Regions from separate parts of the Desulfoluna sp. HI9BLuna genome, predicted to be linked through region 1. Evidence: predicted binding sites of a transcription regulator. Region 1 holds the regulator's gene; each other region holds the start of a gene.
The links. The regulator sigma-54, encoded in region 1, starts transcription at its own class of promoters, with help from an activator protein. The targets are predictions, from matches to a motif close to TNTGGCACANTTTCTGCTNT.
Positions count from the first base shown of each region.

Region 2: the regulator sigma-54 is predicted to act here: its motif matches at 2,142-2,161, upstream of ACOYW0_RS04145 (acetyl-CoA hydrolase/transferase family protein).
Region 3: the regulator sigma-54 is predicted to act here: its motif matches at 1,957-1,976, upstream of ACOYW0_RS02905 (PEP-CTERM sorting domain-containing protein).

Region 1 is NZ_CP186555.1:4,512,587-4,517,853, reverse strand. Features, by position in the region: gene lptC (LPS export ABC transporter periplasmic protein LptC) at 1-505, shown strand, start outside; gene ACOYW0_RS18465 (LptA/OstA family protein) at 486-1,013, shown strand; gene lptB (LPS export ABC transporter ATP-binding protein) at 1,230-1,952, shown strand; gene rpoN (RNA polymerase factor sigma-54) at 2,107-3,543, shown strand; gene hpf (ribosome hibernation-promoting factor, HPF/YfiA family) at 3,554-3,961, shown strand; gene ACOYW0_RS18445 (PTS sugar transporter subunit IIA) at 4,457-4,918, shown strand; gene rapZ (RNase adapter RapZ) at 5,086-5,267, shown strand, end outside.
Region 2 is NZ_CP186555.1:1,049,549-1,054,815, reverse strand. Features, by position in the region: gene ACOYW0_RS04150 (sigma 54-interacting transcriptional regulator) at 150-1,964, shown strand; gene ACOYW0_RS04145 (acetyl-CoA hydrolase/transferase family protein) at 2,208-3,575, shown strand; gene ACOYW0_RS04140 (peptidase U32 family protein) at 3,655-5,267, opposite strand, start outside.
Region 3 is NZ_CP186555.1:781,598-786,864, forward strand. Features, by position in the region: gene ACOYW0_RS02895 (TrmB family transcriptional regulator) at 1-677, shown strand, start outside; gene ilvE (branched-chain-amino-acid transaminase) at 720-1,577, shown strand; gene ACOYW0_RS02905 (PEP-CTERM sorting domain-containing protein) at 2,145-2,798, shown strand; gene ACOYW0_RS02910 (DUF1365 family protein) at 2,888-4,903, opposite strand; gene ACOYW0_RS02915 (NAD(P)/FAD-dependent oxidoreductase) at 4,900-5,267, opposite strand, start outside.

The sequences.
Region 1 (5,267 bases):
CCACAGAGGCAGCCAGACGCCTGCCACAGAGCCCCGGGAGGAGAGCAAAGCGACCCTCACCCTGGACAAGATGCGCCACACCTCGTCCCGCCAGGGCGTGGATGAATGGAGCGTCGAGGCGGAAACGGTCAACCTGTACAACACGGAAAACCGCGCTGTGTTCCTGATGCTCACCGCCCGGTACTTTGAAAAAACCGGGGCGGTCACCACCCTGACCGCCGACAAGGGAGTCCTTGACACCCAGACACGAAATATGGAGGTGTCCGGCAATGTGGTGGTCAAACGGAGAGGAATCACCATCACCAGTGACGCCCTCACCTACACCAAGGAGTCTCAGGTCATCATCTCCACAACCCCGGTGGTCATCACCGACGCCATCTCCCGGCTCACCGGAGATGCCATGTTCCTCGACCTTGCCGGGGGACGGATGACCCTGGACGGAAACGTCAACGGCACGCTCCGAGAAGCAAGCAAAGGAAAATACGATGAAACACGTCTCCAATAAATATCTCTGGTTCTTCCTCCTGGCCCTTGTGCTGCTGCCTGTGGCCGGGGTTGCCCAGGAAGGCGAAGTCGGCATCAGCGCCGACCACCTCACCTCGGACAGCCAGGGCCGCTACGCCCTTTTCTCCGGCAACGTTCGTATCACCCGGGACGGCGCCGTCCTGAAGGCCGACTCGGTCCAGCTTCACTACGAAGACGGCAAACAAAAGGGAGACACCACCAAGGGCCTCTCCCTCATCGAGGCTGAGGGCAACGTAACCATGGACTTTGAAGAGAAACACGCCACCGCAGACAAAGCCATGTACGACCTGCGCAAGGAGGAGGTGACCCTCACCGGAGGCCCGCCCCGCGTGGTAAGCGGCAAAAGCACACTGACAGGCAAAACCATTGTCATCAACCGCCTTACAGGCGCCATCAAGGTGGACAGCGGAAACAGCACCCGGGTAAAGGTCCGGCTCGTGCCCGGGGAAAAGGGGTTCTCCTTTACCCCGGACAAAAAGGATAAATAGAGCCTCAAGCCTTGGGAATAGCTGCTTCCGGTAACCTCTGACAACATGCCAAGTGCTTTTTCAAAGCCCCTGTGGTATGGTAAGGGACGTCCCGGACAAGTTGAACCGGCTACCGGTATAAGGGCCGCCCTTGAGATCGGCGACAGATGCATTATATTTTTAAGGTACGGGCCCGGTAAGTGAAGACGCATTACGAAGAGGGAAGATCGGGATTTTATGACTGAGCTTGTGATGAACAGCCTGATAAAAACGTACGGAGGGAGAGCCGTTGTGGACGGTGTCTCCATCCGCGTGGAGAGCAACCACGTCACCGGCCTCCTCGGCCCCAACGGCGCAGGGAAAACCACCACGTTTTACATGGCTGCAGGTATTGTACGTCCCGACTCAGGCTCCGTTTTCATCGACAGCCAGGAGATCACCAACTACCCGGTGTACAAGCGGGCCAGGTGCGGGATCGGCTACCTCCCCCAGGAATCATCCATCTTCAAGTCCCTGTCGGTCAGGGACAACGTCATGGCGATCCTGGAGCTTCTGGGCATCTCCAAACAGGAACAGGAAGAGCGCCTGGAGACCCTCCTGGGGGAACTGCGCATCAGTCACCTTGCCGACCGCAAAGCAGCCGTCCTCTCCGGTGGAGAGCGCAGGCGCCTTGAAATCACCCGGGTCCTGGCCATCAAACCGGACTTTATCCTTCTGGATGAGCCCTTTGCAGGGGTCGACCCCATTGCGGTCATCGACATCCAGAACATCATCGCCATGCTCAAGGAGCGCGGCATCGGGATCCTGATCTCCGACCACAACGTCCGGGAGACTTTGGGAGTCTGCGATAACGCCTACATCATGAGCGTCGGCAAGGTCATCGAATCCGGCTCCCCCGAGGAGATTGCATCAAGCGATATCGCCCGCCGTATTTATCTGGGCGAAGGCTTTACCCTATAGAAAACCGCAGGCCCTCAGACCGTTCAAGGGCCCGCGTTCCCAATTTCGATGGATCGAACCGTCCCGACAGACGGCTTCAGTCGGCGTATCAATGGCGATGCGACCGGCAACCCAAACTTGTGTGAACCGTAATGGAAACCGTGAAGTTGTAGTTATGGCAATGGAACTCAGGCAACAGCTGCGCCTCTCCCAACAACTGGTGATGACCCCCCAGCTTCAGCAGGCCATCAAGCTCCTGCAACTCTCCCGTCTCGAGCTGGTCGACGCCATCTCCCAGGAGCTGGAAGAAAACCCGGCCCTCGAAGAGATTCAGGAGACGGCACAACGGGAAGCGGGAACCCACGAGGACGAGAAGCCGGCACCGGAAGAGAACGCAACGTCCGAAGTGAAAATCGACGAGAAGATCGGAAGCGACATCGACTGGGACAACTACCTGGGAGAGTACAACTCCACAGGCAAGGCCCAGTACGAATCCGAGCAGAAGGAGGCGCCCAAATACGAGGCCTTCGTATCCCAGAAGAAATCCCTGGATGACCACCTTCTCTGGCAGCTCCTGATGACCTGCCCGGACTCCGACACCGAGGAGATCGGCTGCCTCATCATCGGCAACCTGAGCAGCGACGGCTATCTCACCGCCTCCGTCGAAGAGATCGCGGAGGAGTGCGGCCACTCGGTGGAGCTCGTGGAGGATGTCCTTGAAGAACTCCAGACCTTCGACCCTCCGGGCATCTGTGCCCGAAACCTGGGGGAGTGCCTCCTGATCCAGGCCCGTCATTTCGGCGTGGAGACCCGGATCATGAAAGAGGTCGTCACCAACCACATCAAGGAGCTGGAGAACAAAAACTACAAGGCCATCAGCAAGGCGCTGAAAGTCGGCCTGCCCAGCATCATCTCCACGGTGAACATCATCAAGGAGTTCGAGTCCAAGCCGGGCCGCCCCTTCAGCACCGAAGAACCCCACTACATCACTCCGGACATCTACGTCTACAAGGAGGAGGGGGAGTTCATCATCGCCTTGAACGACGACGGCATGCCGAGGCTCCGCGTCAACCCCTATTACCGCCAGGCGCTCTCCAAGGGCCAGGACATCCCCAGCGACACCCGGGACTACCTTCAGGACAAGATGCGCTCTGCGGCCTGGCTCATCAAGAGCATCCACCAGCGCCAGAAAACCATCTACAGCGTCATGGAGAGCATCTTAAAATTCCAGGCCGAGTTCTTTGAAAAAGGGATCTCTCACTTAAAGCCCATGGTGCTGCGGGACGTGGCACAGGACATCGGCATGCACGAGTCCACCATCAGCCGGGTCACCACCAACAAGTACGCCTATACCCCCCAGGGTATCTTCGAGCTGAAATACTTTTTCAACAGCTCCATCAACCGCGTCCACGGAGCCGCCATCGCGTCGGCCAGTGTCCAGGACAAGATCAAACAGATCATTGACGGAGAGGACACCAAAAAACCCTACAGCGACGAGAAAATCGCTCAAATCTTGAAAAAGGAGGCCAATGTAGACATCGCTAGACGAACGGTAGCCAAATACCGTGAGGCAATGAAAATATTGCCGTCAAGCAAACGAAAACAATTTTAGGAGGTCATTTATGCAAGTATCTGTAACATTCAAGAACATTGACCCTTCCGACGCACTCAAGGCGTACGCCACCAAAAAGCTGGAACGTATCGACAAACTGCTTGATGCCCCTTCCGAAGCCAACGTCGTTTTTTCCGTTGAAAAGATACGGCATATTACCGAAATAAACGTCACAAGCGGCCGCACCACGGTCCACGCCACGGAAACAAGCGAGCGCATGTATGCAGCCATCGACCTTGCCGTGGATAAAATCAAGCAGCAACTCTCCAAAAACAAGAAAAAGATACAGGCCCGCAAAAGCGGCAACCCCGGGATCCGTCCCACCCTGGCCGAAGAGATAAACGAGGCCCCTGTTGACGTGGATGAGTTTGATGACTTTTCCGATTTCGATATGGATGAGGACCGCCGGCTGGCCTGACCCGCCGTCCGTCCGCAACGTCACGAGGATGAACTCGTAAAATATAGCCCCGCCTGAAAACGCCCCGCACCTCCGTTTCAAGGGGGTGGGGGGCCCTTGAGGAGCAGCCGAAAATGCGTTTCGATTTCGCCGGGTTGATCACACACGGGTTCATCTTGCAACAGGGCGACTCGCTCGTATACACGACAGCCTCCGGGGGCCACCGTCCAATGAAATCCATTTGACAACCCCGGTGATGTCAGCTACAAAACACTCCGTTTAAAAGGTGCCTGCCCGGTGCAGGCGCCTTTTTTCATGGGCAAAAACCGATGCTCGGACGACGAGACGCGACCCGCGCATCAGGTCTTGAAAGATGGGCCATCCACTGATATGAAAGTAGAGGTCCCAAACCTGTCGGCAACCGCCCCACGCACGATCCTGCAAAGGACGGCCTGACACACGGCCTGGCAGACACACCGCCGGACAGGCCAACAGAGACTCTCTGGGTGAATCATTATGAAAATCCTTGATGTACTGCAGCTGGAAACGATCATCCCCGAACTCACGTCACGGGACAAAAAAGGAATCCTGGAAGAACTCGCGGCCCCCATTGCGGACCTCACTGGCCTCAACCACCCGGACCTGGTAAGGGTTCTCCTTGAACGGGAGCAACTCGGAAGCACCGGCATCGGAGACGGCATCGGCATTCCCCACGGAAAGATCGCCGGTCTGGACCGCATGGTGGTGGGATTCGGCATGAGCCGCCAGGGTGTGGACTTCGACTCCCTGGACGGGCGACCGGCCCATATCTTTTTTGTCCTCGTCACTCCCGAGCAGTCCACCGGTCAACACTTAAAGCTCCTGGCCAGGCTCTCCAAAATGCTCAAGAGCGATCTCTTTCGCAAAAAACTGATGACCGCCACATCACGGGACGAGATCCACGCCATTATCCGAAACGAAGACAACGAAAACGGATGACGGCCCGGGCTTTTCCCGGGCACCATCGGATGTCAGCCCTTGAGAGGCAAACTCCTTGACGATTTCAACGAACACCAGCACCCCGAACCGGTCCGTTCCCTAAAGGGCACGCAACCTTCACGCGGCCTTGCCGGCGACGGCTCCGGGCAGCAAAGGGAGTTCTCCCCATGAACATCTTCAACATTTTCATCATCACAGGACAGGCAGGATCCGGTAAAAGCACGGCCCTGGCCGCGTTTGAGGATGCCGGATACTATTGCGTGGACAACCTCCCCGTCACCCTCCTGCCCAAGTTCATGGAAATCCCCATTGCCAAGGAGACCCACTACAGAGGCATTGCCTTTGGCAT
Region 2 (5,267 bases), 2.9 Mb from region 1:
TTTTGGCAACCACTGTTTGTGTAACGCAAACAGGCGGAGACGTCCTGCAAACCCCTGGATAGATAACACACGAGTATTTTTGGTCCCGTGTCATATCAGCGGGATCGGCGGGGCAGGCAGGGTTCATTTACCATGGCAGGGGGCGGACGATGACAGAACTCAAGGTGTGCGGGAACAGGGACAAACCAGCGGGTGAGAGCCTTGTCGGAGATGAGACTTTGGGAAGCCGGGCTCAGTTGTTTCGCCGGGTTTTTGAAAAATCCACCGCCCCTTCGGTTATTCTCGAAGAGGACCTGACGATCTCCATGATGAATGAGAAGCTCGAAGAGCTTGTGGGGTATTCACGGGCGGAGCTTGAAGGCAAAATGAAATGGACGCGGTTTGTGGTGCCAGAGGACCTGGAGCGGATGACGCACTTCCACCACAGGCGGCGTCAGGACCCTTCATGGGCTCCGGAGGAGTATGAGTGTCGCCTGATGGACCGGGATGGGGACGTCTATGATATCCTGATCAAGCTGAACATGGTCCAGGGCTCAACCAGCGTGGCCACCCTGGTGAATGTGACCTCTCGAAAAGAGGCGGAAAAAAAGCTGAAACTCAGGGAAGATGAGTTGCGGGGTATCGTTGAGAACTTTCCGGGTCATCTCTACACCTCTTACAGGGATTACACCCTTGAATTTATGAATGGCCACCTTAGGGCACAGGTTGGCCGGGAGGCCGTGGGGGACCCCTGCTATTCCGCCATTTATGACCGGACAACGCCTTGCCCGTGGTGTGGAGCGGCAGATGTTTTCAAGGGGGAAACCGTGCGATCCGAGTTTTTAAACCCCCGTGACCACCGGTGGTATGCGGCGGTCTCAACCCCCATTTGTGCCATGGACGGCAGCGTGCGGAAACAGCAGACCCTGCTTACGGATATCACCGATCGGAAACTCAAGGAGAAGCGCCTGCGTGACAGTGCCGACAGCTTGCGCAAAGAGAACAGGCGCCTGAAATCCACCATGACCGCACGCTCCCGCTTCGGGGATCTCATCGGGAAGAGCCCGGAAATGCAGGCGGTCTACGAGGTGATACTGAATGCCGCCGCCTCCAATGCCAACATCATTATCTACGGAGAGTCGGGGACGGGCAAGGAGCTGGTCTCGCGGGAAATCCATCGGTTGAGCGATCGCATGGACCATGGCTTTATTCCCGTCAACTGCGGAGCCATCCCCGAATCTCTCATGGAGAGCGAGTTTTTCGGGTACAAAAAAGGGGCCTTCACCGGGGCGGTTCAGGATAAAAAAGGGTTTTTGGACCTGGCCGACGGCGGCACCCTGTTTCTCGATGAGCTCGGGGAGATCGCCCTGGGGATGCAGGCCAAGCTGTTGCGGGCCATTGAGGGCAACGGGTACACCGCCCTGGGGGGAAAGACAGTCCGAAAGCCGAACCTGAGGATCATCGCCGCAACCAACAGGGACCTGACCAACCTCATCACCAAAGGCCTCATGCGGGAGGACTTTTTTTACCGCATTCATATCATTCCCATCCACCTTCCCCCGCTTCGAAAGCGGCCATCGGACATCCCCCTTCTCATGGATCATTTTTTGAAACAGTACCCCGGTGCAACGGAGGTCCCCCCCATTACCCCGGCTATTCTGGATGCGTTTCAGAGGTATCGATGGCCGGGAAACGTCCGGGAGCTGCAAAATGTGCTGCATCGCTATGTGACCCTCAAAAAACTGGACTTTACGGAACTCTTTTCAGCAGATGGGGCCATGCCCTCGGTGGACAAAAGGTACCGCAGCGTGTCCGATCACGGAAGGGACCTGAAGTCCCTGCTGGCCGAAACCGAGAGGGCGCACATCCTCAAAACCCTGGAGGAGATGAAGTGGCATCGAGGCAAGACCGCACACCGCCTGGGCATTAACCGACGGACCCTTGAGCGGAAGATGGCACTGCACCGACTCCGGTCATGCGAATGATGTGTCGCAAAGTGCGGCGTTGGTGTCGCATGGTTGAAAAGCCCCTGATGTAGAGCTGTCTGGCGTTTTATGGCTCTGCTATGCGACATCCCTGTCGCATTTCCTTACCCGCCCATGTCTTGTCTGTTTTGTTGTGAAAGCAGGTAAAACCAGTTGGTTAGATTTTGCAATGATGCCTGTGGCACGTCCTTTGCTCAAGTAACATGCCGGAAAGATAACCCTTAACGGAACCGGGAGGTGGGCATGTACAGAAGCGAGTACGGGCGAAAATGCGTGGATGCGGCCACAGCGGTAAAACAGGTCAAGTCCGGTGACTGGGTGGATTACGGCAATTTTCTCTGCAGCCCCGTGGACCTGGATGAGGCCCTTGCCCATCGCGCCGGGGAGCTTGAGGCGGTGAAGGTGCGCGGGGTGGGGTACCCGGGGATTCCCAAGGTGGCCCTGGCCGATCCTTCGGGCAGAAGCTTCAACTACAACAGCTTTCATTTCAGCGGTGGTGAGCGGTATCTCCACGACAGGGGCGGCTGCAGTTACATCCCGGTTCTCTACCACGAGGGCAACCAGATCTACGATGACGGGGACCTGACCACCGATGTGTTCATGGTTCAGGTGGCGCCCATGGACGATTCCGGTTTTTTTAACTTCGGCATCGCCAACTCCTGCCAGTACAGCCAGCTCCGCAAGGCAAAGACGGTGATCGTTGAGGTCAACGACAACATGCCGGTTTGCTACGGCGGGTATGGCGAGGCCGTGCATATCTCCAAGGTGGACTATGTGGTCCAGGGGACCAACACGGCGCTGGTCTCTCTGCCCCGCATCCCCATATCCGATGTGGACCGGGCCATCGCCCGGCATGTGGTGGGACAGATTGAAGACGGTTCCTGTTTGCAGCTGGGCATCGGGAGCCTTCCCAATGTCATCGGCAAGATGATCGCCGATTCGGATTTAAAGGACCTCGGGGTTCACACGGAGATGCTGGTGGACGCCTATGTGGACATGTACCGGGCGGGCAGGATCTCCAACATGGAGAAGGCCGACAACCCTGGGAAGATGGTCTACACCTTTGCCCTGGGCAGTGAAAAACTTTACGAATTTATCCATCGGAATCCGGCATGCGCCAGCTATCCCGTGGGATACGTCAATGACCTTCATCGCATCGCGGCAAACCCACGTGCCGTCTCCATCAACAACGCCGTGGAGGTGGACCTTTACGGCCAGGTCTGCTCCGAGTCATCGGGGTTCAGGCAGATCTCCGGAACCGGTGGGCAGTTTGATTTTGCCTACGGAAGCTACCATTCCAAGGGAGGAAAGGCCTTTATCTGCCTGGCATCCACCAAGACCGACAGGGAAGGGGCCCTCACTTCAAGGATCCGGCCCTTTGTGGATCACGGCACCATTGTCACCCTTCCCCGGTCTGCCGTGCAGTACGTGGTGACCGAGTACGGCGTGGCCAGCCTCAAGGGAAAAAGCACCTGGCAGCGGGCCGAAGCCCTCATCGGCATCGCCCACCCCGATTTCCGGGAGGGCCTCATGCGGGAGGCGGAAAAGATGAATATCTGGAGAGGGACGTTGGTGCCCCGCGCAGACGTGGCCATGAGCCTTGCGGGGTGATCACGGCCCCGTGAGATGACGCAACCGGCCCCTTGCAGGGGCCGGTTTTTTCGTTTTTGGAGGGCGTTGGGGGAAGGGGTTAAATTCCCCTGATGTACTGGATGTTGGTGGTGTGGCGGATTGTTCGGTGAAGCGCGGCTTCGGCTCCGGGAACCCCCGTGAGGAGGTCATGGAACAGGGCGATGAGCCCGGCTTTGTCCGTGTCGGTTTTTGTGTGGGTGGCGATGTCCCGCAGGTCGATGAAAAACCGGGAAAAGGTGTGGGGCAGGTCCGCGACCACCTCGGTGTTGAGGCAATGGGTCTCATGGTAGAGGCGGTGGTGGTTGCCCCCGGACTTGTGAACGTGAAGGGTAGCCCCGTTTGCGTGCGTGATGGATGACGATTTGTCGCACCCTTCAAGGCACGTTTTGTCGAATCGCTTTCTGGAGCACCCGATGACTCCCTGGTGCAGGCACTGGCGGCTGGTCATCAGGGTGACGGGGTGGAAGATGCCCATGCACAGCTCCATGCCTTCCGGTGGCACAAGGCGTTTGAGCTGCTCTTTTTTGATCTCCCGGGACACAATGGCACCGGAGCAGCCGAACTGCTCCTTGAGGCAGCGCAGGCCGAAGGAGTTGACGAGGTTGAAACAGCTCCCCGCCATCCAGGCAATGCCTTGCCTGAAGGCGTCAAAGGCGATGCCTGAGTTGTCTGTTACGATGCGGGCCGGCTTGACGGTTTCCAGAATCGCCCGGGCCGCGGTGTAGTCCTCTCCGATGAGCACGGGCGGGAACCAGGGGGTGAGCTCCGGGAATTGGTTGAACAGCGCGATAAATTCGTCTTCCCGGTTTTCAAGGGCCTCGGGAAGCCGGAAAAAAATCTCGGCAGGGGTGGCCTCGCAAAGGGGAATATCCCCGGGTGAGGAGATCACCACGGAGAGGACAGGCGGGGTGCCCACAGGCTTTGGTTTTCCCGGGGAGGGGACCGCCACCGGGGCCACGGGTTCCCGGGAGCCGTTCAAGAGAAAGGCAACGCGCCGGATCAGGGCGGTGAGCTCCTTGAAGGGGAGGTAGAGCCCGGGGGCCAGGTTTTCAGTGTCCACGGCATCGACGCGGTATTCTGAATTGTCGAAACGCTTGAATTTTTCAAGGAGTACGGCGCGGCTGAGGCCCCCGGGGGCGCTTGTGTCCCGCCTGGGGGCAAGGGGAGAGTCAGACGCCACGGAAAAGGAGGCCTCAGGGCTGGATACCGACACACCCAGGGGCGCACCCGGCTCTCCATGGATGCGAAATGTGAGGGGCGTCTTTTCGATGCGGAGCTGGCCCACGGCGAGGCGGGCCCTGGCGGACAGGGCGGCCTTGTCCTCGTAAAAGCGTTCCCTGGTGCCCTGGGGGCAGGAGGGGTTTTTTTGGGATACCTGCCGGATGGAGTGGTCCCGGGGGTTGTCGATGAACATGTCCGAGGTGATCTCTCCGGCCAGGAAACCGTTGGAAAAGTCCCGGTTGAAGACCTTGGCAAGGTCACCGGTGTCGGTGAGCAGGCGGTCTTTTTCGCTGAGGCTTTGGATCTGGTTTCTCCAGCAGGAGACCACGGTGTGGACGTAGTCGAATTTTTTGATGCGCCCCTCGATCTTCAGGGAGTACACCCCTGCCTCGGCAAGCTCTTTCAGGTTGCCGTAGGCCGAGTTGTCCTTGAGGTTCAGGGGGTACTCCC
Region 3 (5,267 bases), 2.7 Mb from region 1:
AGATCTATGAGATCCTGGGGCGCCTTGTGGAAAAACGCGTTGTCTTTGTGGAAGGCGAAGGACGCAAGAAAAAATACGTAGGCACACCGCCCGAGGAGTTCGTGGAGAGCAGGCGCCGCTTTTTCCACCGAACCTTCGACACCCTTGAAGAGGGCCTCAAGCAGCTCTCGGTCAAGGCCGATGACGTCTCCTTCATCTGGAACATCACAGAGTACGACGTGCTCATCGACAAGGCCGAGAGGATGATCGAAGGCGCCAAAGAGAGTCTGCTGCTCTCCACCTGGCCCGACGAAGCGGCCACCCTGGAGCCAGCCCTGTCCCAGGCCGAAGCCCGGGGGGTCCGCATTGCCACCGTCCACTTCGGAGAGATTAAAACAGCGGCGGGCCGCATCTTCGAGCACCCCATCGAAGACACCCTCTTCGAAGAGAAAGGGGGACGGGGCTTTGTGCTGGTGACAGACGCCACGGCGGCCATCGTGGCCACCATCACCAACACCAACCGTGTGGAGGGGGCATGGAGCCTCAACCAGGGGTTCATCACCCTGGCCGAGGACTACATCAAACACGACATCTACATCATGAAGATCGTCCGCCGCTTCGACGGCCTTCTCCATGACACCTTCGGAGACCGCTATCACCACCTGCGGGATATATTCAACGACACCGATCTGGCGTAACACGTTTCAAAAAACACCCAACGGGAAACCAAGGAGACTTCCATGCAGATATACATCGACGGCAACTGGGTTGGAAAAGAGGACGCAAAAATCTCGGTCTTTGACCATGGGCTGCTTTACGGAGACGGGGTTTTCGAAGGCATTCGCATTTACAACGGAGCCATCTTCCGATTAAAGGAGCACGTGCGCAGACTCTACGACAGCGCGCGGGCCACTCTGCTCACCATCCCCATGAGCGAAGAAGAGATGGCAGAACTGTTGCTTGAAGCCGTTGCTAAAAATGAAAAAACCGACGGGTACATCCGCCTGGTGATTACCCGGGGGGTGGGCGACCTCGGCATCAACCCTGCCACCTGTCCTGAGGCGTCGGTCATTGTCATTGTGGACGACATCAGCCTCTACCCTGAAGAGCATTACACCAGGGGAATCAAGGTAATCACCGCCTCAACCCGGCGAAACAGCCCGGACGCTGTGGACCCGAGGATCAAATCCCTGAACTACCTCAACAACATCATGGCCAAGCTGGAGGCCCAGCAGGCCGGGTGCCTGGAAGCCATCCTCCTCAACCGCGAAGGCAAGGTGGCCGAATGCACCGGGGACAACATCTTCTACATCAGGGACGGGGTGCTCCTGACCCCTGCTTCCGATCAGGGAGCCCTCAAGGGCATCACCCGGGACGCCGTCATCGAGGCAGCCGAAGGCATCGGCATGGAGACACGGGCAACCCCATCCACCCTGTACGATCTCTACACCGCCGATGAATGCTTCCTCACGGGAACCGCCGCTGAGATGATCCCCGTCACCACCATCGACGGCCGGACCATCGGAACCGGCAACCCCGGACCCGATACGGCCAGGGTTCGGGAAGCTTTCCAGGCTCTGATCCGAAACGAGTGCTGACCGTACTCGACCCGAGACCTATCCAGGCGACCCCGGACAGATCTCGGTCGCTTGCTTTATGCATCGCTCCGGCATGTTTGCCCTGCCGGAGCGATTCTCCCTCCTCCGACGCATGTTCAGGCAGAACCGCCAGCCCCTGTTCACACTATACAGAAGGCTGGTTGCCCGTATCCAGGTCATGCCACAAAAACCATCTGGAATAACGGTTTGTTGCGCCTACCCCATCGTGGCCCCATGAACTACCAGAGCCTAAAGGCCATGGTATAACCGAGCTTCCCACTGTCCGTTCCACTACCCATCAAATCATGTAACTCATTACACACTTTTCATCCATCCCCCGTTAACCTTTCCTGATCATAGGCATTTATCACCCATCTTCCGTGGCATATATTTTGCTATATTACCCCACAAATGAGTCAACCAACAGGCCTTCCATACATAACAAGGAAGGCCTTGCTCATTTACTACCCACTGCCTGAAACGGAACACTGACAAACACTAAAAACCATTCACCGGCAAGGGGGCTTCAATGCCCTTGCCCATGGACACACGAAGGGACCAGACCCAATGAGCAGACCGATCCGGATTTTATGCTTCCTCTTTGCCATGCTGCTGACCTGCGGCTCCGCCATGGCGACACCGTACACCTTTGAAATGGGTGACGCCTCATCCATCGACGTCTCCAAAACCACCCAGGGGCTGACCATGTGGGCCGAGATCTACCAGTCGGTTTCATCCCAGGCTTTTTTACTGGATCCGGGAGAATCCTTCAGCTTCAAGTTTGCACACATGGGAACACACGAAAGCTGGATCAATGAGGACGACCTCAAGGCCATGGAGGTCACGGCGTACATGGACTTTGACCTCCCGGACATCACCCAGGATATATCCGGAGAATCCACCGGCTTTTCGGGGAAATTCGAGTTCAAGCAAGGCTGGCAGGTCATCTGGGATGACCCTGTGTATGTGGACTTTGGAAACGGAGGGCGATTCGCCATCGAACTGAGTGACGCCACATTCTCAAGCTCCATGTGGACAGGCCCCCACGGCCCCTGCTGGAGCGAAGGCGACGCCGACATCTTTGCCACGGTCACCCTGGAGACAGCCCCTTCCCCGACAACGGCCCCGGTTCCCGAACCGGCCACGGCTGTTCTCCTCGGCCTCGGAGTGGGCCTCCTGGGGATAACCCGGCTTAAAAGAAAAAAAGCATCCGGGAACTGATCCTTTTTAAGGGTGCAGCAACTCCGTAATAAAAAAGCCTCCGGCAACACTGCCGGAGGCTTTTTGTTTGTGGGGCTTTGAAATCACGCCTACCCCGAGCCTGCTCCTCCCGGGCGATTCAGCACCAGCTGCAGGTTCGCCAGGGACCGCTCGGCAAACTGGGCTTCACAGCAAGCAAGATAGAAGAGCCACTTGCGCTTGAACACCTCGTCGAACCCCAGGGCGGCAAGCTTGTCTGCGTTGGCAAGGAAACGCTCTCGCCAGGCCTTGAGGGTCCGGGCATAATGTGGGCCGATGTTCTCAAGGTGCTCCACGATGAGCCGTGACGACCGGGTCATGGCCCGGGAGAGCACGGAAAGGGACGGCAGGTGGCCTCCGGGGAAGACATGGCGCTGGATCCAGTCCTCGTGGGTCCGATACGCATCGTAGCGCTGATCCGGCACGGTGATCACCTGGAGCACCACGAGCCCCTCCGGGGTCAACAGCCTGTCGCACTGCCGGAAAAAAGTCCCCAAGAACCTGTGGCCGACGGCCTCCAGCATCTCGATGGAGACGATCCTGTCAAACGTCCCGGACATCTTCCTGTAATCCTTGATGAGCAGGGTGATGCGATCCTCCAACCCCTCTTCCCTGACCTTCTGAAGGGCAAAGGCGTGCTGAGCTTCGGACAGGGTAATCCCTGTGACCCGGCACCCGGTGCGCTTCACCGCCTCCACCGCAAAGGAACCCCACCCGAACCCAATCTCCAGCACATGATGGTCCCGTGAAATCCGCGCCTTGTCGATCAGATGGTGCAGCTTGCTCCTCTGGGCGGCTTCAAGGGTCTCGCCCGGCTCACTGTGGAGCGCCGCCGAATAGGTCATGGTCTCGTCTAAAAACAGGGCAAAAAAATCGTTGCTCAGGTCGTAATGCTTTCGGATATTCCTTTGGCTGCCCGTCAGGGTATTGTGGCGGGCCCGGTCCAGCAAACGCCCCATGCCATGGGCCAGCCAGGCCAGGGGCAGCTGGGAATCCGTCGCCGTGTCCATGTTGCGGATAAGGATTCGAATCAAGTCTGCCGGGTTATCACTCGTCCACATCCCCTCCATGAAACTCTCCCCGAAACCGATGTCGCTGCCCAGGACCACGCGCGGATAAAACCTGGGATCTGCAATGCTCAGGTTGGCCTGAAGAGATGAGGATGTATCACCATACACCCTTTGAATGCCACCCGACGGACCCTTCATTGCACCCGGAAAACGAACCGTAACGCACCCGTTTCCGATACGTCGGAGCAGCCCCAGCACCTGTTTTTCACAGAGCCGTTCCAGAATCGTCCCCCCCCTGTGCCGAATGGTCATGGAACTTTTGGGGACAGGGCGATCGAAAACAGGCAACTTCTTACCGGCAAAGAGGCGCAAGGCTTCCCTCAAGATGCGCGGGACGGTTTTCCACGGCATCACGGGACGTGAGACCAGGGTCCGCAACTGATTTTTCTGCGTCAGGGGGATGCTCTCTCCCTTGAGGGAGGCGGACAGGACTTTATCCCCGTCACGCATCAGGTGAATCTCGATGGACAGCTTTCCATCGGGTGACGAGATGTAAAACCGGTAGGTCCCCTCCATGTTATTAAATGGAGAGACATGAAAAGCCTTGGGGGCCGTGTATTCCACAGGAAAGCCCGATGCGGGGCCGGCGGACACCTCCTCGTCTTTGGTCAACAGATACAAATGCCTGTCCCCGAAGGTGTTGTTGACTTCGGCCACGATACACACCGGTCGGCGGTCTTCGGCAAGGCAATAATAAAAGCTCACGGGGTTGAACACACGATTGAAGTAACTTGGTGAGGTGATGAGCATGACCTGCCGAACCGAGTCATGGCAGCCTCTCTCCTTAAGATAGCGGTACAGCTTCTCCTTGATGCTCCCGGATCCGCTATCCAGGTACCTGTCATCGTAAAGGGATACCGGGCGACGTCGGTTGTACCCGAAAAAAGGCAAACGCCGGTCTAAGGACTCCAACTCATCAAGATCAAAACAGTACAGATACACCGGATACCGGAACCGATGCGCCACCGGTTTCAGGCGAGCATGCTCGACAACTCCTTTGATGATGCATGAATTCACAGTATTCCCCCCAATTCCGAGGCCACGTCCACGGCTGACCGGACAGCGTCCTCGTGAAAACCGTATCCGAAATAGCTTCCGCAGAAATAGGTATCCCGCTTCCCGTTCAACGCCTTGAGCCCCTCCTGGGTGGCAACAGACTCAAAGGTAAACAGCGGATGATCGTAGAGCAGCTCCCTGTGAACAGATGAAACCGGAATCTCCTTTGCAGGGTTCAGGGTGACGCACCAGGTCTCGTGTGTCTTCAAGTGCTGCAATCGGTTCATGAAATATGTGACTGTAATGGGCTCTCCCTGTTCGGAGTCCGCATCACGGATATAATTCCAGGAAGCCCGGGCCCTGGCCCGCGACGGGAGCAGGGAAG